DNA from 3 places in the Levilactobacillus suantsaii genome. Region 2 is predicted to be linked to each of the others. Evidence: predicted binding sites of a transcription regulator. Region 2 holds the regulator's gene; each other region holds the start of a gene.
What was found. Region 2 encodes LexA, which represses DNA repair genes until DNA is damaged. Its sites were predicted from a motif close to CNAACANNTGTTNG; they were not measured.
Positions count from the first base shown of each region.

Region 1: parE (DNA topoisomerase IV subunit B) is a predicted target of LexA. The motif match lies at 5,547-5,560, and genes of this name have one in related genera.
Region 3: dinB (DNA polymerase IV) is a predicted target of LexA. The motif match lies at 5,616-5,629, and genes of this name have one in related genera.

Region 1 covers NZ_CP059603.1:1,965,294-1,973,249, reverse strand. The annotation lists gene H3M12_RS09140 (LysR family transcriptional regulator) at 1-900, opposite strand, end outside; gene parC (DNA topoisomerase IV subunit A) at 1,037-3,442, opposite strand; gene parE (DNA topoisomerase IV subunit B) at 3,515-5,485, opposite strand; gene plsY (glycerol-3-phosphate 1-O-acyltransferase PlsY) at 5,744-6,370, shown strand; gene H3M12_RS09120 (aldose 1-epimerase family protein) at 6,503-7,378, opposite strand; gene hslU (ATP-dependent protease ATPase subunit HslU) at 7,466-7,956, opposite strand, start outside.
Region 2 covers NZ_CP059603.1:1,833,048-1,841,003, forward strand. The annotation lists gene H3M12_RS08485 (GNAT family N-acetyltransferase) at 1-18, opposite strand, end outside; gene H3M12_RS08490 (MarR family winged helix-turn-helix transcriptional regulator) at 36-488, opposite strand; gene H3M12_RS08495 (PspC domain-containing protein) at 624-809, opposite strand; gene H3M12_RS08500 (histidine phosphatase family protein) at 835-1,497, opposite strand; gene H3M12_RS08505 (PPK2 family polyphosphate kinase) at 1,667-2,533, shown strand; gene H3M12_RS08510 (hydroxymethylglutaryl-CoA synthase) at 2,678-3,859, shown strand; gene H3M12_RS08515 (nucleoside 2-deoxyribosyltransferase) at 3,993-4,433, shown strand; gene lexA (transcriptional repressor LexA) at 4,505-5,134, opposite strand; gene H3M12_RS08525 (DUF896 domain-containing protein) at 5,319-5,567, shown strand; gene H3M12_RS08530 (YneF family protein) at 5,666-5,902, shown strand; gene H3M12_RS08535 (ABC transporter ATP-binding protein) at 6,039-7,799, shown strand; gene H3M12_RS08540 (ABC transporter ATP-binding protein) at 7,789-7,956, shown strand, end outside.
Region 3 covers NZ_CP059603.1:2,284,168-2,292,123, reverse strand. The annotation lists gene mutL (DNA mismatch repair endonuclease MutL) at 1-1,092, shown strand, start outside; gene ruvA (Holliday junction branch migration protein RuvA) at 1,171-1,773, shown strand; gene ruvB (Holliday junction branch migration DNA helicase RuvB) at 1,801-2,817, shown strand; gene queA (tRNA preQ1(34) S-adenosylmethionine ribosyltransferase-isomerase QueA) at 2,833-3,870, shown strand; gene tgt (tRNA guanosine(34) transglycosylase Tgt) at 3,884-5,029, shown strand; gene yajC (preprotein translocase subunit YajC) at 5,101-5,556, shown strand; gene dinB (DNA polymerase IV) at 5,668-6,768, shown strand; gene H3M12_RS10725 (DHH family phosphoesterase) at 6,866-7,825, shown strand; gene H3M12_RS10720 (DEAD/DEAH box helicase) at 7,827-7,956, shown strand, end outside.

The DNA.
Region 1 (7,956 bases), 130 kb from region 2:
GAATTGGGCCAGAAAATGGCTAATCCGCGGGATCTCCGCTTTGCCCTTGCGAAAGACAAAGGCTAAATCAAAGCGGATGTTGGGGTCAAAGTGCGCCGTCCAGGTGTCGGGCAGTTCATCTTGACCAATCATAAACGAATTGGGCAAAGCCGTTGCCGCTTGCGTCTGCATTGAAAAATGCAAAAGCTGTAACGGCGTGGTGAAGTTATCGACGCTCTTCGGAAAATCGGCCAACTGGTTCTTGTAAGCTTCATGCAACGTTTGGTTCAAATAGTAGCCCTCTGGATACATGACCCACGGCCCGTTGGTGGTATCCTGAAACTTGATGCGCCGTTTCTTGGCCAGCTGCTCATCGTGGTGGATATACAACAGGTCATCGGAAATAATCTTCTTGGAATCGTAAGGTTTCCAATTCTTGATCGAATCGTCTGGCAAATACATGATGGCCAAATCGATACGGTTATTTTCCAGTTGTTCCCAAATTTCTTTCCGGGTCAACATGTAAAACGAAATCCGAATCCCAGGGTTGTTCTGGTACGACATAATCGCGAAGTCCTCGAACACTGCGTCTTCGATGGAGGCCAACAGGCCAATGTTGATCTCACCTTGGGTGGCACTCGTGGCTTGCTGAATCTGATCGGTCGCCTGATTTAAAATCCCGTAGATTTCGTGCGTCGCGTTCAGCATAGTGTAGCCCGCGTCCGACAGTCGCAGCTTTTTGCCGACGGAATAAAACAACGGGGCGCCGACCGTCCGCTCGAGTTTCTTGATCTGCTGGGTCAAGGCGGGTTGCGTAATGCCTAAAATCTGCGCCGCCTGGGTATAATTCATTGTTTCAGCCAGCTGTAAAAAATACGTTAAAGTTTTGGAAGAAAAAATACTTTCCTGTTTGGTCTTCATCGCTTTTTCTCCTTATGACCGGAGTGCCGAGCAATCTCGGAGCACTCGTTAGCCTAATGGTTACCATTACTCACAATGATAGCCTGCGGGGACTGAAAGCGCAACTAATTCTGCTTATAAAAGCATTTATACTGGCTTAACTGACAACTAGTTCGATGGGCTTCAGACGTAACTGAATTGGCGTTCCCTCGACGTCCGTGTCGACCACGAATGAGCCGTTGGAATACCGACCGCTCAATGGGTGGTCCGTCGGCAAGACATCGTGGGTCCGTTCCCGGTCCGTGATGATCTCTAGCGCTGGGTTCTCACTTGGGACCCGCAAGAAGTCGACGACTCGGTGTGGATTACGCTTGAGTTCGTGGAGAATCAAGACCCCACGCCGAGCCCGACTGGTGACCGTCAGTTCTGTCATGGCTAGCCGTTTAAACCCACCGCGTTGCGTGATTAAGGCGATAGTGTCAGTGTCAGTGACCAACGCCAAATTAACGACCTGATCATCGTCGCGCAGGTCCATGGCGCGAACCCCCGTGGTCCGGGCCCCGTTGACGGAGACTTCATCAATCGAATAGCGTAACGCGTACCCGTTTTGCGAAACCAATAAGACGCCCCGGTCATCGGTCGGTTCAGCCAGATATTTCACCGCCACGACGCGGGCTTCGGGATGCTTTAGCTTCTCGTAGACCGCTGCCCGTTTCTTGTAAGTCCGGCCCGGTTTCAAGGTCGCAAATTCAGTCTGCTTGATATAGCCATCGCTAGTCGCAATCAAGAAGCGTCCGGTTTCGGCCAGGGAACTAAAGGCGTAGGTCGCCACGATTTCTTCATCGCTTTCCAACCCAATGGTCTGCGAGAGATGTTCGCCAGTCTCTTTCCACTTGACGTCCGCGATTTCATGCACCGGCCGGTAGATCAAGTTTCCCCGGTTGGTAAACATCATCAAGTGACTCAACGTGCTCAATTGGGCCATAAAGATGGGATAATCCGCATCCTTCAAACCGTTTTCGGCGGCGTCCGAAGCCGCATACGACCGTAAGCTGGACCGTTTCAAGTAACCATCGTGACTGACCATGACCACCACGTCTTCGTCGGCGACCGTGACTTCCGTCTTGATCTTCAACGTTTCGATTTGGTCTTGAATGGCCGTTCGGCGCGGATTACGGTATTCTTTGGCGATGGCCTTGAGTTCTTTTCGCAGGACCGCATTGAGCTTCTTGGGCTCCGCTAAAATCTGCCGGTCGGTCTCAATGGCGGCCGCCAGCTTAGCGGCCTCGTCTTCCAACTGGGTCACATCGGTGTTGGTCAACCGATAGAGCTGCAAGGCCACGATAGCGTCGGCCTGCTTCTCGGTGAAGTCGTAAGTGCTGACCAGATTGTCCCGGGCATCCCGCCGGTTCTTCGAGGCCCGAATCGTCGCAATGACCTGGTCCAAGATGGATAAGGCCTTGATTAGCCCCTCGACGATTTGTTGCCGGTCAAGTGCCTTTTGTAGATCATACTTGGTCCGGCGCGTAATCACATCGCGTTGGTGTTCCAGATAGGCCGTTAAGATAGCGACTAGCCCCACGTGCTCTGGCCGTTGATGGTTGATAGCCACCATGTTGAAGTTGTAGGTGACCTGTAACTCGGTGTTCTTGAACAGGTAGTTCAAAATTCCTTGGGCATCGGCGTCCCGTTTCAATTCGATTGCGATGCGTAAGCCGTCCCGGTCGGTCTCGTCGCGGACTTCGGCCAAGCCCTCGACCTTCTTAGTCAAGCGAATCTCGTCGATTTTCTTGACCAGTTGGGCCTTGTTAACTTCGTAGGGAATCTCCGTGACGATGATTTGACTCTTGTTGCCCCGTAAGGGTTCGATGGTGGTCTTCGAGCGGACTTCAATGCGGCCGCGGCCGGTCTTGTAGGCCTGGATAATCCCATCTTTCCCCTGGATGATGCCGCCCGTAGGAAAATCGGGTCCGGCCACGAACTGCATCAAATCGGCCAAGGTGGCTTGGGGATGGTTCAATAAGTACACGCACGCATCGATGGTCTCACCTAAATTATGCGGTGGAATCTCCGTGGCGTACCCCGCTGAAATCCCCGTGGCCCCGTTAACCAAGAGGTTGGGGAACCGCGCTGGTAAGACAGTCGGTTCGTACTCGGTGTCGTCAAAGTTCAACGTCATGTCGACGGTGTTCTTCTCAATGTCGCGGAGCATTTCCCCCGAAAGTTTACTCAACCGGGCCTCGGTGTACCGCATAGCAGCCGCCGGATCCCCGTCCATCGAGCCGTTGTTCCCGTGCATTTCGACGAGGGGTTCGCGGACCTTCCAGTCCTGACTCATCCGGGTCAACGCTTCGTAGATTGAGCTATCGCCGTGGGGGTGAAAGTTCCCCATGACGTTACCGACTGACTTGGCGGACTTCCGGAAGCCCTTGTCGTAGGTGTTGCCGTCCTTATTCATGGCGAACAGGATTCGCCGTTGAACGGGCTTTAAGCCGTCACGAATGTCCGGTAAGGCCCGTTCTTGAATGATGGATTTGGAGTAGCGACCGAAGCGGTCACCCATGACCTCTTCCAACGTTAATTCTTGTATTTTTTGTCCTTCACTCAAGACTTGTTAACTCCTTTCACCGCGCAATTAGGCTTGGCCCTTAGACTCGGTCCCCGTGATGAGGTCCTGGTCATCGTCTTCGAGGGTAAATTGAACGTTGTTTTCGATCCATTTCCGCCGGGGTTCAACTTTGTCCCCCATCAACGTGGTGACTCGCCGTTCGGCTAAGGCCGCGTCATCGATCTTCACCCGAATCAGGGTTCGGTTATCGGGGTCCATCGTGGTTTCCCATAACTGACTGGCATCCATTTCCCCCAGCCCCTTGAACCGTTGGAGGTGGTAACCGTGGGTCGGGATATGCTTGGTCTTTTCTAAGAGTTCGTCGTTGGTCCAAGCATACTCGATGCTGGCCTTCTTGCCGGTCCGTTGAATCCGATACAACGGTGGCAAAGCAATGTAGACCCGACCGGCGTCAATCATCGGCCGCATGTACTTGTAAAAGAAGGTCAACAGCAAAATTTGGATGTGAGCCCCATCATCATCGGCATCGGTCATGATAATAATTTTATTGTAGTTAGCGGCGTCGATGTCGAAATCGGCTCCTACGCCCGCCCCAATGGTGTAGATCATGGTACTGATTTCCTTGTTTTTCATGATATCCGGCAATTTGGCCTTTTCGGTGTTCAAGACCTTTCCCCGTAACGGGAGAATCGCTTGGAACTTCCGGTTTCGGCCCTGCTTTGCCGAGCCGCCGGCAGAATCCCCTTCGACCAAGAAGAGTTCGTTCTTCGCCGAATTCTTCGACTGGGCCGGCGTTAATTTCCCGGACAGCAGGCGCTCATGGCGCTTGTGTTTTTTCCCATTGCGGCTTTCGTCTCGAGCCTTACGGGCGGCCTGGCGGGCTTGGCGGGCCTGGGTGGCCTTGCGAATCAACATTTTACCAAAGTCGCCGTTTTCCATCAGGAAGTAGGTCAGTTGTTCGGCCACGATGCTATCCACGATGGTGCGGGCTTCGGGGGTCCCCAGTTTTTCCTTAGTCTGCCCTTCGAATTCCAAGAGGTTTTCTGGGACCCGCAGTGAAATCACGGCGGATAATCCTTCACGGATGTCGGAGCCTTCTAAGTTCTTGTCCCGGTCCTTGAGCAGGCCAACCTTGCGCCCATACTCGTTGAAGGCCTTGGTCCAGCCACTACGCATCCCCGCTTCGTGGGTCCCACCATCCTTGGTCCGGACGTTGTTGACGAACGACAGTAGGTTTTCGGTGTAGCCGTCGTTGTATTGAGCGGCCACCTCGACTTCGATGCCATCTTTCTTCCCGTCGAAGTACAGGATATCGCCTAAGGTATCCTTGTCTTCGTTGAGGTAACTGACAAATTCCTTGATGCCGTCTTCGTAGTGGTACTCTTCTTCGCGTTCTTGTCCGGCGCGTTCATCGGTCAGGGTGATCTTCACGCCCTTCAACAGGAAGGCCGATTCACGCAGACGTTCTGCTAAGGTATTGAAGTTATAGACCGTGGTGGTGAAGATTTCTCGGTCCGGTTTGAACGTTAATGTCGTCCCGTTGTGCGCCCGCGTCTTGCCTAATTTGGTGAGCGTCCCTTGGGGATGGCCGCCCTGGGCGAACTTTTCCTGGTACCGGACACCATCGCGCACGATGGTGACGGTCAACGTACTCGATAAGGCGTTGACCACGGAAGCCCCGACCCCGTGCAGGCCACCAGAGGTCTTGTAGCCCCCTTGGCCAAATTTACCCCCGGCATGTAAGACCGTTAATATGACTTCTGGGGTGGGAATCCCGGAGGCATGCATCCCCACCGGCATCCCGCGCCCGTGGTCCACCACGGTGATACTGTTGTCGGCGTGGATAGTCACGTTGATTTCCTTCCCGTAACCGGCCAAGGCTTCATCCACGGCGTTGTCGACAATTTCATAGACCAAATGGTGCAGGCCCCGACTGTCGGTCGACCCGATGTACATACCCGGACGTTTACGAACAGCTTCCAATCCCTCCAAAACTTGAATGGAGGAATCGTCGTAAGTTGGTTTTGCTTTCGCCATACGTAAATCTCCCTTTCGTTTCCAAACTCTTTTTTGCGCATACTCTTAGTGTACCCCATCCCGAACATATGTTCAATAAAGGTGGTCAAAGACCGCTACGAGTAGCCATAACCACATTATCATACCACAGCGACCCGATAAAAAACTAGGTTCTCTAAGGATAATTGGCGTTCTGGGAAAAACATGCTAAAATATAAAACAGCTTTAATTGGTGGTGGGTTTACCCCATCACGGTACTCAAGAGCGGAGGAATGTGTTGTGAAACTCGTTAGCTTACTTATAGTGGCCTATCTGTTGGGGGCAATTCCCAACGGGGTCTGGATTGGTAAAGCTTTCTTTAAAACCGATATTCGTCAGGCTGGTTCCGGTAACATTGGGACCACCAACACGTATCGGGTCTTAGGTCCCTATGCGGGGACGGTCGTCATGGTCTTGGACATTGCCAAGGGCACGGTGGCGACCTTACTGCCGATTTGGGGCCACGTCACGACCGGTTTAGGCCACGCGACCCCGTTACTGTTCGGGTTGTTCGCGGTCCTGGGCCATACCGTCTCGGTCTTCGACCACTTTAAAGGTGGCAAGGCTGTCGCCACGTCTGCGGGGATGCTCCTCGCTTATAACCCGTTGATGTTCGGTATCGCTGCAGGCTTGTGGGTCTGCTTGATCTATTGGACCAGCATGGTGAGTCTGGCCAGCATGATTGCCTTTACGTTGATTACTTTGATTTCGCTATTTTTCCACGATATTTATTTAACGGGCATCGCGCTGATCCTTACCCTCTTCATTTTTTACCGGCATCGCAGTAACATTCGGCGGATCCGACAAGGGACCGAGTCGATGGTCCCCTTCGGCCGGGGGTTTCGGCGCCGGTCTTCGAAAGGCTAGACATCGTCAATGTGACTAACCAGCGGTTCAGTATCCTTTCTGGGATGGCTGGACCGCTTTTTTAGGCGGTCAAAAAGGACTCAGAAAATTTTTCTGGGTCCTTTTTCACGTCGATTTTAGAAATAGGTGACCTTAGAAATAGGTGACCTGGTAGCCCGCGTTGAACTGTGCGTGGGCAGCCAGCTTTTGAATGGCCACCTTACTGGTCAACTCACCGGTCGCGTGCACGTCGTCAGCTAAGCCCCACCAAGGTTCCAAACAAACGAACGGCGCTTGTTTCGGGTACGGCGACCAGATGCCTAGATACGGGGCCGTAGTGGTCAATGCCACACCGTGGTCATCTCGGGGCGTGCCCAACATGACCGTGGTCTCCTGGTCGTTCAACGTGAGCACTTGGGCATCGTGGTCAAATAAGTCGTGACTCAAGCGTAAGGGGTGCGTGAGGTCTAACGGGACTGAATGGGTCGAATCACTGTATGGCCCGACTAACGGGACCCGTTGGTAGACCCGCTTGGGCGCCACCGTGACCTGGTAATCCTCGAACTTGTTGAAGACATCCCCGAATGGCACGTTAAAGCCAGGGTGGGCCCCTAACGAGAACGGCAACGTCTGGTCACTGGGGTTGTCCACCGTAAAGGCAACTTTGAGTTGATGGGCCGTGAGCGTGTACTTGACGGTCAAAGCGAAGTCAAACGGATACTTGGTCTTCGATTGGTCATCACTCGCGTAACGTAAGGTCACCGAACTGGGTGTCCGTGACCAGAGACGAAACTCATTATCCCGAGCAAAACCGTGCTGGGTCAGCTGATAGGTCTGGCCGTTGACTTGGTACTGATTATCCTGCAACCGACCCACGATGGGAAACAAGATAGGCGCATGGCGTGGCCAGTAGACCGGGTTCGCCTGCCACATATACTCCAAGTGACTGGCGTTGTCCTTGACGCTGGTGACTTCGGCGCCCAAAGGATTGATTAAAACCGTTAAATACTCATTGCTGATGGTTAACATTGAGGTCCCTCCAACTATTGTGACGAAATATGTAGACGCCCGGGCACCATGGCCCGGGCGTAAAAAAACAAAATTTTTAGCTGTAACTTACAGAATATAGCGGGACAGGTCCTTGTTTTGAACGATGTCACCGATCTTATCATTGACGTAGTTTTCGGTGATGGTGACGTCACCAGTACCCATCTCTGGGCCTTCGTAGAGCAGGTCTTCGAGGAGTTTTTCCAGCACCGTCTGTAACCGCCGGGCCCCAATATTTTGGTTCTCATGGTTGAGTTCAAAGGCCAGTTCGGCGATGCGCTCAATGGCTTCCATGGTGAAGGTCACCTTAACGTTGTCTGTGCCAATCAACGCGATGTACTGCTTGACCAGCGCGTTGTTAGGTTCGGTCAAAATCTTGACGAAGTCTTCCTTGCTCAGGTCGTTCAATTCCACGCGAATCGGGAATCGGCCTTGCAGTTCAGCAATCAAATCACTCGGTTTCGATTCGGCGAAGGCCCCCGCTGCGATGAACAGGATGTGGTCTGTGTTGATGGCCCCGTACTTGGTCTTGACCTGCGTGCCTTCAACGATTGGTAAGA
Region 2 (7,956 bases):
AATCAGTTTGGTTGCCATGGGGTAAAACTCCTTTGTTAGTAATGACGGGGATGACCGTGTTTGACACCTTCCCAGTCCGTCACGACGTTCAAACGCGCACGGTGTAAGAGTTGCGCTAAGGTCTGCTGCTCAGCGGGCGTTAAGCCAGTAAGGGCGACCTGCGTCGAATGAGTGTTTTCGGCAATCAAACGCGGATAGATGTGCTGGGCCGCTGGGGTGGCGTAGAGCCGACGAATCTTACGGTTGGTGAGATCCGGTCGTTTAACGACCAAGCCTTGATCAACTAATTTTTGGACGGCCCGAATCACGGTGGAGCGGTCGACAAGAATCAATTTGCCTAGGTCTTCTTGAATGATGCCGGGGTGTTCGACGATGCGAATCACATAGAGGTACTGCCCCTTAGTCAGCTGGTATTGCTTGAATTCAACGTTACTGATCGAATCGAGTGCCCGAGCAATCATGCCAATTTCGCGGAGAACATCGGTCATGGAAATCATCACCTTTCAAAAAATCAACTAGGCGTAGTTTACCACAATAATGTTGTATTTACATCAAAAAGCGGCTAAAAAAACGACGTCCAAGTTGGACGTCGTGGTAGGTAACGAATCATGCAGCCCTGTTAGTTAGTCCGGGTCGCCCATGACCATCCAGAGGATCAGGTAGACCAAGATTCCGGGAAAGACCGGCATTAGGGCCAGTATTACGAAGATCACGCGGGCCAAAGTCGTGTTCCAATCGAAATAGCGGGCGAGTCCGCCCACGACACCGGCCAAATACCGGTTGCTAGCAGACCGGTGAATTTTTTTCATCAAAGGGACCCCCTTTCAAATGGGATTAGGATTGGAAATCTAACTTGTTGAAGAAGTCAACGTGAATATCGTCATCGGTAATCTCTAATTTAGTGATACTCCCGTTGGCGGTTGCGACTCCCGTATCGAGGTCGGGCGCGTAACGATCGATGATGGATCGAATCGTCATCCCGTGGGAGACCACCAGGACTTCGTCGCCGTCTTTAGAATTGGCCCGGAGCTTATCGAAACCGCGGTCTAACCGTTTCCAAAACATCGCGTTGTCTTCGGCTTCCCCGTATAGGTCGGCTTGGTGAATCAAATCCCGAGCCTTCTCCAGACCATACGTGCCCAATACGTCGGATTCTGACGTCAATTTGACTTGCGCACCAACGAACTGCCACATCTGGTTGAGATCGTTGCCTTCAAAATAGCCGTGGCATTGTTCGCGGAATTCGGGGTACTGGTACTGGACGATGTTCATATTAGCAGGATTTTGTCGGAGAGCGATATGGGCCGTTTCAATGGCGCGGCCAGAGTCACTGCTGTAAGCAGCGGTAAAAGGGATATTTTTGAGTTGTTCCCCGGCGCGCTTAGCATCAGCCCGTCCCTTAGCGGTGAGAGGGGAATCGATCCACCCCTGAACCTTATTGTAGTGGTTCAACATGGTTTGGCCGTGACGGACAAAATAAGCGGTAATTTTTTTCATAGTTGAGACTCCTCTTTATCGACATTAGGGTACACATTCAGTATAGCAACTCAGTTACTGGAACGCTAAGGTTTTGCTGGCATTGTGCGGACGTAAGACGTTTTACTAAAGGAAATGCGATTAATGGACGGCCGAAACATGGTATGGTGAAGCAAAGGAGATGGGTGGTATGGATTTAACAGCGTATCGGTATACTGGCCAACCAGGGTTAGATTTGGCACAGTGGTCGACACATGAGGTGGCCGCTAAAGCGGATGAGCAACGGGAAGGGGCGCTACCGGACTTGCAGAATTTGCAACGACGGCTGTTTGCCCAAAAGCAGACCGGGGTCGTCGTGATTCTACAGGGAATGGATACGGCCGGCAAGGATGGTTTGATCCGCCACGTTTTTAGTGGTTTGAATCCGTCGGGGACGCAGGTCGAAAGTTTCAAGCAACCGACCTCGGTCGACTTGCAACACGACTTTTTATGGCGGGTGAACCAAGCGTTACCCGAACGAGGAAAAATTGCCATCTTCAATCGTTCCCAGTACGAAGACGTCTTGATCAGTCGGGTGCACCCGGAAATTTTGGTCGGCCAACATTTACCAGGGATTACCCAAGCAGAAGACGTGACGGCTAAGTTCTTTAAGCGGCGTTACAAGGATCTACGCCATTATGAACAATACCTGCGCCATCAAGGAATTGTCACCTACAAGTTCTTTTTACACTTGTCGAAAAACGAGCAAACGAGCCGATTGGCCAAACGGTTGGCCTTACCGGAAAAAAACTGGAAGTTCGATCCGGCCGACCTGAAGGAACGGCGTTACTGGGATGATTACCAGACGGCTTATACCCAGATGTTGGCCCATACAGCCACGGAGAAGCAGCCCTGGTACATCATTCCGGCCGACGATAAGCCCACGGCCCGGTTATTAGTCGCGACGATTTTGGCTGACAATTTAGCAGAATTGAATCCCCAATATCCGCAGGTGACGTCGGCTCAACACCAAGCGTTGTTGGACGTACTAAAAAAGTTAGAAAAGGGTAAAGTCTAATACGGTTGTAATTAGCAAAAAGCGGTCTAACAGCATTAAATAACTTATTAGTTGTAACCTACAATTTTCGTACCTTGCCGAAACAGCATTGAAAATGGTAAAGTTGTTCTCAATGATTGCGTACGCAAGGAGGAAATGAACGAGATGTCCGAACTAAAAGTGGGAATTGATCGGGTAGGGTTTTACACCCCGCGGTTGTATTTAGAGATGACGGACTTAGCCCTTGCACGGGGAGAAGATCCGGCGAAGTATCACGTGGGTATCGGCCAAGATAAACAAGCGGTGATTCCACCGACCCAAGATGTCGTGACCATGGCAGCCAACGCGGCAACCCAGATTTTACGGCCAGAAGACCGTTCCCGGATTAAAATGGTACTGTTCGGGACAGAATCTGGCGTGGATAATTCGAAGGCCACGGCGGTCTATTTGGCGCACCTATTAAACCTAGCTGCGGATACGCGGGCCATTGAACTGAAACAGGCCTGCTATGGGGCCACCGCTGGTTTACAGCTAGCGGCCGATTACGTCCGGGCTCACCCGGACGCCTTAGTGCTTGTAATTGGGGCCGACATCGCCCGTTATGGTTTGCGGACGCCCGGTGAAGTGACTCAGGGTGGCGGTGCCGTGGCTATGTTGGTTAGCGCAGATCCGCAGATCATGGCGTTAGATGCGCAGAGTGCTTACCATACGGCCGACGTAATGGACTTTTGGCGGCCGTTGGATCGGACCGAAGCCCTGGTCGACGGCCGGTACTCCACTAACGTGTACTTAGACTTCTTTAAGCAGACCTGGACGGCGTATCAGCAGCAGACGGGGCGAACGATTGCGGATTTTGCGGCCCTGGCGTTTCATTTACCCTTTACTAAAATGGGACGGAAAGGCTTACGCCAAGTCCTCCCCGAAGCCAGTGCGGCGCACCAGCAAGAGTTGACGGCGGCCTTTGAGGCCAGTCAACTGGATAATCGCAATGTCGGTAACCTCTATACCGGGTCGTTATATCTAAGTCTCTTATCGTTGTGGCGCCATGGGGATTTACGTGCTGGTGATCGCATCGGCTGTTTCAGTTACGGCTCCGGTGCCGAAGGTGAATTTTATAGTGGCGTTCTTCAGCCTGACTACCAACGGGGCTTCGATGATGCCGCGCTGACGACGTTATTGGCTGACCGGCGTGCGGTGAGTGTGGCCGAATATGAGGAACTGTTCCAACAACAGTTACCGAACAATGGCCAGGACGTCCAATTGGCGGTGGGCGCTGACTCGGCTCCGTATTATTTGGCAGGACGACAACATCAACAGCGTCAATATCGGCACCGAATGGAAGCTTAGTGGGGCCGAACTCACTGACGAACCGCATAACGAATTTAATAAGAAATAACGGACATTTCAGAAAAAATAGTCGCTAAAAGTTAATTTTTTCGCTATAATAAAAAGCACTTAAGAGAAAACGAGGAGATTAATTGTGACCAACATTTATTTAGCAGGACCATTTTTTGATGACGAGCAACTCGAACGCATTGGCCGCGCCGAAAAGGCTTTGGCTGCTAACCCGAAGGTGGGCCGGGTCTTCAGTCCTCGGTTGAACGAATTACGGGACGTAACCATGGGGACGCCTGAATGGTGCGACCGGACCTTTAAGATGGATATCGATCAGATCGACCAGGCCGATGTTGTGGTGGCCTTGGCAGATTTTGTCGATGACCAGGTAGATTCTGGAACGGCCTTTGAAATCGGGTACGCTTTCCACAGCCAAACACCAATTGTCTTGCTTCACGAAAAGGACAATAACGTTAACTTGATGCTGGCCCAGGGGGCTCAGTCTTACCTGACACAAGCCGAAGACCTGGCAACTTATGACTTTGAAACGTTACCGGTCAGTCGGTATGAAGGTGAAGTTATTTAAGGTGTTAATTAAAAACAGAGCGTAAAAAGAGTCTGAGAAAATTTTCTCAGACTCTTTTGGTTGAACGATAGTTAGTGAACGTCGTCGCGGAACAGGCCAACGACTTTACCCAGGACGGTAACCTGGTTCAAGATGATGGGCGCCATAGTGTCGTTTTCCGGTTGGAGCCGGTAGTGGTCAGCTTCCTTAAAGAAACGCTTGCACGTGGCTTCATTTTCTTCGGTCATGGCAATGACAATATCGCCGTTGTCTGCGGTTTGCTGGCGACGAACGATGACTTGGTCACCATTCAAAATGCCGATGTTGATCATACTCTCGCCCCGGATAGTCAGCATGAAGAGCTGATCTTCGCTGTTTTCAAATTCTGGGGGAACCGGGAAATAGTCCGTGGCTTCCTGGACCGCTAGAATGGGGGTCCCAGCAGTGACGGTACCCAAAACAGGAATTTGCGTTTGTTGTTCGTGCACGCCTAATTCCTCGAGGCCCGCGGGGGTCACTTCGAGGGCCCGGGGTTTCGTGGGGTCTTTAATCAAGAAGCCCTTTTTTTCTAGGCGGGCGATGTGGCCATGGACCGTGGACGTTGACGACAGCGCCACGGCCTCGCCGATTTCACGAACGGTCGGTGGGTAACCCTTCTCGTTAACGCGTTCCCAGATAAACCGTAAGACGGCGATTTGTTTACTTTCAGAAGCTTTAGTCATTGTGTACCACCTCGTTCGTCAGTCATAGTTGAATTTACCCCAATTCTAGCATAGCTAGCGGTCATTTTCAAACAGATGTTCGGCTAAATCAGTTGAATTCTGAAAATAACCCTGATATGATAAGGGATGTTTTGAAACCTTAACTCAAATAACGTACTTTAAACGAAAGGAGCGTGGGTGTTTCATGGCAGAAGACGCGATGACGCCGTTGCTGGCGCGCATCAATGAATTGGCCCACAAAGCCAAGTCCACGGGACTGACCGCAGCGGAGAAATCCGAGCGTGCCGATTTACGGCAACAATACTTGAAGCTCTTTCGCCAAAGCTTCCGGAGTCAGGTTGAAATGATGCAGGTCTACGACAAGAACGGGAAGGAAGTTACTCCCGAAAAAGTTCGCCGCATTCAACGTGATAAGGGCTTACGGGACGATTAACTAACGAGAGTGGGTCTTTTTGGAGATTCACTCTTTTATTTTGTTCGCAGGTTGTGTAGAATTACATAGTGAATGCTTTTATAAGGGAGGGAAATGTCTTGTCAACTGGAATTTGGATTCTGATTGTGATCGTCGTCGGGCTTGCCGGTGCTTTAGCAGGTTTCTACGGGGCGCGCAAATACATGGAAAAATATTTAAGAGACAATCCGCCTATTAACGAAGACCAATTACGGGTCATGATGTTACAGATGGGACAGAAGCCGTCGCAACGGAAACTTCATCAGATGATGACCGCCATGCAACAGCAAGCTCGTAACAGCAATAAGAAGAAGTAAGCGGTCAACTTCCGACTCGTCGCCAGCACTTTTGGGCGATGAGTTTTTTAATGGCCTTTTTACGGGTGTTGGCTAGACTTATGAGAGCCATCATCATATAATTTTAATTGAATTCTAATCTTAGGAGGGATGCCGCTTGACAATCTTTAAAAAACTAATGTGGTATTTTCGGCTAGAATGGCGGCGCTATACGATTGGAGTCCTCGGCCTGCTCTTAACAGCCATTATTGCCATCATTCCTCCCCGCATCATCGGGAACATGGTCGATAGTATTCACGGCCGTACCATGACGGGGTCGTTGCTGGCCGTAGACTTACTCCTAGTTGCAGGGGCAGCGTTAGCCCAGTATGGCAGTCGGTACATGTGGCGAACGGCCATCTGGGGCGGGGCGGCTCGGTTGGAACAACTTTTACGGGACCGGCTCTTTCAGCACTTTATGCGCATGGACCGGACCTTTTATCAACGTTACCGCACCGGAGATTTGATGGCTCACGCCACTAACGACTTGGAAGCCGTCCAACGGGTCGCCGGTGGGGGGATCTTGCAGTTTGCTGATGCCATCATTACCGGTGGCACCAAGTTGATCGCTATGATGGCCTTGATCAATTGGCGTTTGACGTTATTGGCCGTGGTACCATTCCCGTTCCTGGCGATTGTCTCCTGGATTTTGGGGCAAAAGATTCACCGGGCGTTTGGCCAATCCCAGGCGGCTTTTTCGCGCTTGAATAATAAGGCACAGGAAAGTATCAGTGGTATCAAGGGCATTAAGGCTTTGGGCCAGGACCAGGCCGATGTCGATGACTATAATCAACAGATCGCTCGGACCATCGACATCAACCGGCACGTGAACCGACTCGATTCGTTGTTCGACCCGGCCATCACGCTGATTATTTCCATTTCTTACGTGGCGACCATCGTCTTAGGGGGCCTCTTTGTGCTGCACGGCACCATTACGATTGGAAATTTGGTTTCTTTCATTAGCTACCTGGCGATGATGGTGTGGCCAATGTTTGCGGTTGGGATGCTCTTCAATACTATGGAACGGGGCAATGCCAGTTATGATCGGGTCATGGAACTTCTGGACCAAAAGAGTCAGATTATCGACCGGACGGACGGGATTGCCACCCGACCACGGGGGGCACTGAATTATCACGTGGCGACCTTTAATTACCCCAACGACACGCAGACCAGTTTGCATCAGATCGATTTTGACCTGGCGGCGGGGCACACATTGGGTCTCGTTGGGCGGGTCGGTTCCGGAAAATCAACCATTATGAAGCTGATTTTACGGGAATTTGACCAGTACACCGGTGAAATTAAATTCGGTGGCCATCCAATCAAAGATTACGCACTCGACAGCTACCTACCGGCTATCGGGTACGTGCCGCAGGAAAGTTTTTTATTTTCCGATACGGTCTTTGAAAATATTCGCTTCGCCAAGGCTAACGCCACTCAAGCCGAAGTCGTGGCGGCGGCTCAAAAGAGTGATTTGGCCCATCAAATCGACCAATTACCGGAGGGGTATGATACCCAGGTCGGTGAAGAGGGTATCTCTCTGTCTGGAGGGCAACGACAGCGGTTGGCGATTGCCCGGGCCTTATTGATCAATCCGGAACTTCTGATTTTAGACGATGCCTTATCCGCCGTCGATGCGGAGACCGAGACCAAAATCTTGGCCAACTTACGCGCCGAACGAGCCGATAAAACCACGATCATTTCGGCGCACCGGTTGAGTTCAGTGATGAACGCTGATGAAATCATCGTGTTAGACCACGGTCACATTGTTGAACGGGGGACCCACGATGACTTGATGGCGGCTCAGGGCTGGTACGCCGAGATGTTTACGGAACAACAACTAGAAACACGGGTGAAAGGAGGAACGTCCAATGGCCGTTAAAGCGCATGAATCTGCGTGGGCTCACAGTATGACCACCAAGGAGCAACTGACCGTGATCGGTCGCTTGCTGAAATTTGCCGCCCCGTATAAGTGGTTCTTTATCGGGTCGGTGATTTTATCGGCCATTATCAGTGGTATCAACGTCCTCTTACCCTGG
Region 3 (7,956 bases), 450 kb from region 2:
CAGGAAGCGGATCTGACCAAGTTGATTCAGACTACCGTCTTTCAACGCTTGTCTCAGGAGAACTTAATTCCGGATGTTTTCAGCGAGATGCCGAAAAAATCTCGGACCGAACCGGCCAGTGACCAGTTGACCATGGCGTTGAACCAGGTCTCCCAAAAACACGCGCCGACTAGTAGCTTAGCGGCCGCCCCGCACGCAAGGTCCGCGGCTTCGCTCACGGCTCAATCAGCCGCCACGGCACCGGAAACGGCTGCGACTGAAAGTGCCGACCGCCCAGTGGGACCCGCACCGATGACCACGCCGACGACTAACCCGGTCGAACCGGTGATGGTACAGTCGGCCGCCGAATTACAGTTGCCGGCGGTCCAGGCGTTTGATGCCAAGTACCAGCATGAGGGCAAGGTCTGGGCGTTAGGAGCACCGGACCCCGCACCACAAGTGGCCACGGCGCCAGCCCAGCCCACGTCGCCGCAACCTCGGTTCCCCCAACTGCGCTACTTGGGGCAGGTCCACGGGACTTATTTACTGGCGGAAGCGGACGATGGTTTGTACCTGATTGACCAACACGCCGCTCAAGAGCGAGTCAACTACGAGTATTACCGCCAGGCGATTGGCGAGGTCGGTGACGATGAACAGAAGTTGCTGGTGCCTATCGTCTTGGATTACCCGACTACGGACATCCTGGCATTGAACGACCATTTAGATACCTTAGCGAGTGTTGGGATTCACTTGGAGTCGTTTGGACCGAACAGTTTCATCGTCCACGAGCACCCGACCTGGTTCAAGGCTGGCCAGGAAACGGCGACCATCAAAGAAATGATCGACTGGGTCTTACGGGACGGTAAGTTGACCGTGGCTGCCTTTCGAGAGAAGACCGCCATCATGATGAGTTGTAAGCGAGCCATCAAGGCGAACCACCATCTGGATGGTCAACAGGCCCAAGCCCTCTTGGCCAAGCTAGCGACCGCCGAGAACCCGTTCAACTGTCCTCACGGCCGCCCGGTACTGGTTCACTTTACCGACCAAGATTTGGAACGCTTGTTTAAACGGATTCAAGATCCACACCATAGCGGGGATGATTGGGGCGAGTAGTTTCTCCGTAATTGTTGGTGCGAATATGGTACAATTTAAAAAAGCAAACGTATGTTTCTAAAAGGAGAATCAAGCGGCATGTATGAATACCTACGAGGGACCGTGGCGGCCATCAAACCCGACCATATCGTGGTCGATGTGCAGGGCGTTGGCTACTTGGTCAACACGGCCAATCCCTACCGCTACACCCAAGACCAAGAAGTCACGATTTACGTCTATCAGGCGGTCAGTGACTCGGCCCAGACCCTTTACGGGTTTGCAGACTATGCGGAAAAGCAATTGTTTTTGAAACTGATCAACGTGAGTGGAATCGGGCCCAAGAGTGCTTTGGCGATTCTGGCCAATCCAGACCACCAGGGACTGATGGTCGCCATCAAGACCAACGACATCAGCTTTTTGACTAAGTTTCCTGGTGTGGGCAAGAAGACCGCGGGCCAGTTGGTCTTAGATTTGCAAGGCAAGTTGGATGACTTAGCGGATAACGAGTCGCCGGACCTGTTCAAACCGGAGGCCGTTGCCACGGGCACGACCAACGCCCAGCTCGACGACGCGTTGGCGGCGTTGCAAGCTTTGGGCTACCGGGAAGCCGCCGTCAAAAAGATTACCCCGCAACTCAAGCAGTTAGCGGGTCAAGACACGAACGAATACTTGAGTGAGGGCTTACGGCTCTTGACCAAGTAATGGCAAATGAGAAAGGAGGGGTCGTGTATGGCAGATGACGACCGCATTGTGTCACCAGAACCGGAAGATGCGCGGGAAGACTCCGTAGAAAAATCCTTACGACCCCAGACATTGGGGCAGTACATCGGCCAGGCGCCCATCAAGCACGAATTAAATGTGTATATCAAAGCCGCTAAGCAACGCGAAGAGTCCTTGGACCACGTTCTGTTGTATGGGCCACCGGGACTCGGGAAAACCACGCTGGCTTGGGTGATTGCCAACGAAATGGGGGTGCAGATTCGCACGACCAGTGGCCCGGCTATCGAAAAACCGGGGGACTTGGTCGCGTTGCTCAATGAATTGCAGCCCGGTGATATCCTGTTTATCGATGAGATTCACCGGTTACCGAAAATCGTCGAAGAAATGTTGTACTCGGCAATGGAAGACTTTTACATCGATATCGTGGTGGGGCAGGGCCCAACTGCGCACCCGGTCCACTTCCCGTTACCGCCGTTCACGTTGATTGGGGCGACGACACGAGCCGGATTATTGTCGGCACCATTACGGGATCGCTTTGGCATCGTGGAACACATGGCGTATTACAACGCGCAGGACCTCGAAGAAATCGTCTTGCGGTCGGCCGACATTTTCCAGACACCGATTGCGACGGCCGGGGCCCACGCAATTGCGCTCCGGTCGCGGGGGACGCCGCGAATCGCTAACCGGCTGTTGAAGCGGGTCCGCGACTTTGCGGAAGTCTCCCCGGACCACGACACCATTGACCCGGAGATCGTCGACCACGCGCTGACGCTATTACGGGTCGATTCCGCCGGGTTAGACTCGACAGATATCAAGTTACTGACCACCATGATCGACTATTACGATGGCGGTCCGGTCGGGTTGAACACATTAGCCGCTAACATTGGTGAAGAGACCGAGACGGTAGCGGCGATGTATGAGCCGTACCTGTTACAACGAGGGTTTTTGAAGCGCACGGCGAAGGGCCGCGTGGTGACCGAAGCGGGTTACCAACACCTGGGCCGGCAGTTTAAACCCAAAGACTAAGGTTAAAGGGGGATGCTGACGATGACGACACTAGCGGATTACGATTACGAGTTGCCACCGGAGCTGATTGCGCAAACGCCAATCGAGCACCGGGATGCGTCGCGGTTATTGGTCTTGGACCACCGCACAGGCCAATTGACCGACAAGCACTTTTACGATATTTTGGCGGAGATTCACCCGGGGGACGCCATCGTCATGAACAATTCCCGGGTGATGCCCGCCCGATTGTATGGGGTCAAAGAAGATACCGGTGGTCACGTCGAAGTCTTACTGTTGCATAACGTGGCTGGTGATGTCTGGGAGACTTTGATGAAACCGGCCAAACGTTTACGAGTTGGCACCACCGTTAGCTTTGGGGCCGGTCAGTTAACGGCGACCGTGACTGAAGAACGTGAAGATGGGATTCGGCTGATCGAATTTCACTACCAGGGCATTTTTATGGAAATCCTGGAACAACTGGGTGAAACGCCGTTGCCGCCTTACATCAAAGAAAAGTTGGCTGATGCCGACCGTTACCAAACGGTTTACGCCAAGGAAAACGGCTCGGCGGCCGCCCCCACGGCAGGGTTACACTGGACTCAGGCGTTACTGGACCAGGCCGTGGCTAAGGGGGCCAAGCTGGTGTACCTGACGTTACACGTCGGGTTAGGTACCTTCCGGCCGGTCGAAGAAGAAAACGTGGACGACCACAAGATGCACAGCGAATTTTATCGGTTGGACGAAAAGTCCGCCGCGACCTTGAATCAGGTCCGGCAAAACGGGGGGCGAATCATTGCCACCGGGACCACGTCGATTCGCACCTTGGAGACCATTGGCACCAAGTTTCACGGTGAGATACGCGCCGACTCCGGCTGGACAGACATCTTCATTCGTCCGGGTTACCATTGGCAGGTCGTTGACGCGTTTATCACTAACTTTCACTTGCCTAAGTCGACCTTGATTATGCTGGTGGCCGCCTTTACGGGGCGCGAGCAGATTCTGGCCGCTTATCAGCACGCCATCGCTGAACGTTACCGTTTCTTTAGCTTTGGGGATGCAATGTTTATCAAATAATTGGAGGGACAGCATGGAACCCGCGATTAAGTATCGTTTGATCAAGACCGAAAAGCACACCGGAGCGCGGTTGGGTGAACTCATGACGCCCCACGGGACCTTTGCGACCCCGATGTTCATGCCGGTCGGGACTCAAGCGGCCATGAAGGGGGCCATCAGTCCCGAGGAACTGGACGAGATGGGCTCACAGGTCATTTTGGCCAATACTTATCACCTGTGGCTCCAACCGGGGGCAGACCTGATAGCCGAGGCGGGAGGCCTGCACCGGTTCATGAATTGGCCCAAAGGAATTTTGACCGATTCAGGGGGCTTTCAGGTCTTCTCGCTGGCGAAGAACCGGCGACTGACCGAGGAAGGCGTTCATTTCCGTAACGCGGTCAACGGTGACCGGTTGTTTTTGTCGCCGGAAAAGGCGATTCACATTCAAAACCAACTGGGGCCTGATATCATGATGAGTTTGGATGAATGCCCGCCGTTCTTTGAAAGTTACGATTATGTCAAACACTCGGTCGAGCGGACCTCGCGCTGGGCAGAACGGGGGTTAAAAGCCCACGCCCACCCCGATTACCAGGGGTTGTTTGGCATCGTACAGGGCGCCGGTTACGAAGACTTGCGACGTGAATCCGCCCGGGACTTGGTCAGCTTGGACTTTCCGGGTTATTCGATTGGGGGGCTTTCCGTGGGCGAATCCAAGGACGAGATGAACCGCATCTTAGCCTTGACGACCCCGCTCCTGCCAACGAGCAAACCCCGCTATCTGATGGGCGTCGGGACTGCTGATTCCCTGATTGACGGGGTGATTCGTGGCGTCGACATGTTCGACTGTGTTTTACCTACTCGGATTGCCCGGAAAGGGACTTGCATGACCACCCACGGTCGTTTGGTGGTCAAAAACGCCAAGTATGCCCGGGATTTTCGGCCCATTGACCCGGATTGCGATTGCTATACTTGCCAGCATTATAGTCGGGCCTACTTGCGGCATTTGTTCAAGGCGGACGAGGATTTTGGTCTCCGGTTAGCCAGTTACCATAATTTGTATTTCTTACACCACCTGATGAAACGGGTGCGCCAGGCAATCCAAAATGACAGTTTGTTGGACTTGCGGGCGGAGGTCTTCGACACGTATGGCTATAATGCCGAACATCCGAAGAACTTTTAGAAATAATTGGACGGATTCCTTGGAGTCTGGTAAAGTTGTTCATTAGATAGGATACGAAGGAGTGAACCAATGTGTTAAGTAATCTTGTAGTTGCCGCAGGCGGCCAGTACTCGACGTTAATTATTTTGGTCGTTTTCTTGGCCTTAATGTACTTCTTAATGTTGCGGCCGCAACAAAAGCAACAAAAGAAGCACCGGGACATGATGAGCCAGTTGAAGAAGGGTGATCATGTCATCACGATTGGCCGGTTACACGGGGTCATCGATGAAATCAACCAAACCGACAAAACAGTCACCTTGGATTGTGACGGGATTTATTTGGTCTTTGACTTACGGGCGATTGCGCAAGTGACGTCCCAAGGCCCACAAGCGGTCACTGCACCGGCTGCTAAGCCAGCCGCGGCCGCACCCGCAAAGCCGGCGGACCAACCAGCCGACACGCAACAACCAACGGCAACTAAAACAGATGATCAAGCTGACGATGCACCGAAGTCTGACGACGATGCCAACGATAGTGCCAAGAAGTAAGCTTGATGACCCGGCGACTCCTTTTGGGGGTCGTTTTTTTTTAGCGCTAAGCGTGCAAGCAAACAAACGTTCTGGTATAATAATAATCAACGGGGAAGGGTGGTGTGTTCAATGATTGACGCAAAATTTACGCAACGCAAAATCATTCATGTCGACATGGATGCCTTTTACGCGTCTATTGAGGAACGGGACCACCCAGAATTCAAACGCCACCCGTTGATCATCGCCAAGGATCCCCGTAAGACCGGTGGGCGTGGCGTAGTGACCACCGCCAATTATCGGGCCAGAAAGCATGGTGTTCACTCGGCAATGAGTGCCAACGAAGCGTTGAAACTTTGCCCGCAAGCCATCTTTCAGACACCGAATTTTCCCCACTACCGGGAAATCTCTAACCAGATTCACCGCATTTTTCACGAGTACACAGATAAAATCGAACCGGTCGCCTTTGACGAAGCCTATCTGGATGTAACTGAAAATAAGCACCATCTGCATTCGGCCGTGCAGGTGGCCCACGAAATCCAAGCTGAAATCTATGATCAGACCCATTTGACTTGCTCGACGGGGATTTCTTACAGTAAATTTTTGGCCAAGGAAGCCTCGGATTTTCGCAAACCGGTCGGTGTCAGCGTGATTTTACCCGAAGACGCCCATGATTTTTTGATGGCACTGCCCATCGAGCGCTTCCGGGGCGTGGGTAAGAAGACCGTCCCCAAGATGCACGATTTGGGCATCCAGACCGGGGCTGACCTCTACCAGCGCTCGCAACTGGAATTGATTCACGACTTTGGGAAGTTCGGCTACGTCTTGTATCAGCGGGTCCGCGGCATCGACGAGCGGCCAGTGGCTTATCAACGGGAACGCAAGTCCATCGGTAAAGAACGGACGTATGGTCCGCCGTTAACTACTAGTGGTGAGGTGGAGAACCAGTTGCGTCACTTGGCCGAACTGGTGGCTCAGGCCGTGGCCCGTAAACAGCGGCACGGTAAAACGCTGGTCTTGAAGTTGCGGACCAGCGACTTTACCACGGTGACCAAGCGGGTGACTCAGGAAGATTTTTTGACCAACGAAGCAGAAAATTACTACGAGTTAGCGCTGGAGTTGTACCATGAGGTGGCGACGCCCGATGAACAGATTCGTTTGCTAGGCATCACCATCACCAGTCTGGCTGCACAGACTTTTGAAAACGTCCGCCTGCCTTTATGGGGGGATTAAGGCAGACTTTCTTTGAAATTACCCCCTAAAACTTGTATACTGAAACGCAGTATTGCGGCGGGAGCAACCCGCCAATCGGAAAGAACGGGTGAACAGCATGGCAATTCAAACCGCCATTTTAGAAGAAATCAAACGTTACCAGACCATTATTATCCACCGACACCAGCATCCAGACCCGGATTGTGTGGGCGCCCAACTAGGCTTACGAACCATTTTACGGGCTAGTTTTCCCGCTAAGACCATCTTAGCGGTAGGTAAGCACTATCCTGGTTTTGACTGGTTAGGCCAAGCCGACCAGAATGTCAGTGACGACCAATATAAAGACGCTTTAGTCATTGTGGTCGACACGGCCAATCAGCCGCGGGTCGACGATGCGCGTTGGGAAACGGGTAAGGCCGTGATTAAGATCGACCACCACCCTAACGACGACGCCTTTGGTGACCTCCAATGGGTCGACGATCAGGCGTCGAGTACCTCGGAATTACTAACGGACTTTTACACCGCCAACGAAGCGGAATTGACGTTGCCCCAAGAGGCCGCGCGGTTATTCTACGCCGGCATCGTCGGGGATACGGGCCGCTTCATGTACCCGGCTACCTCGGCGCATACCATGGCTGTGGCGGGGCAATTGATGACCACGGGCTTTTCCGCCAACGACGTCAACCAGGCCGAAGACGAAATTTCGCCAGCTATGGCGCGCTTATCGGCGTACGTTTATCAGAATTTGACCATCCTGCCAAGTGGGGCGGCTTATTTGAAGTTAAGCGATGCGGACTTAGAACCCTTCGAGTTAGCGGAGACCGATTCAACGTCAGCCGTGGTCCCGTTGCCTGGCAAGATCACCACGGTCAAGGCCTGGGCGTTCTTCGTCGAAGCTAAGGACCACACTTACCGCATTCGGTTGCGGTCGAAGGGTCCTTCGATCAACGGCTTAGCCAAGCAACACGGTGGCGGGGGCCACGCCTTGGCCAGTGGCGCAACGGCCCATGACCAAGCTGAAATTGACCAGGTCATCCAGGAATTGGATACCTTGGTCGCACAAGATAAAGGAGAGTAACATGACCGCAAATTTTAGCGAGTTTCACTTGCAGCCATATTTGATGACGGCCTTAAAAAAGATTGGCTTCAAACAGCCGACCGCCGTGCAGGAAAAATTGATTCCCATCATTGCTGCGGGCAAGGACGTCG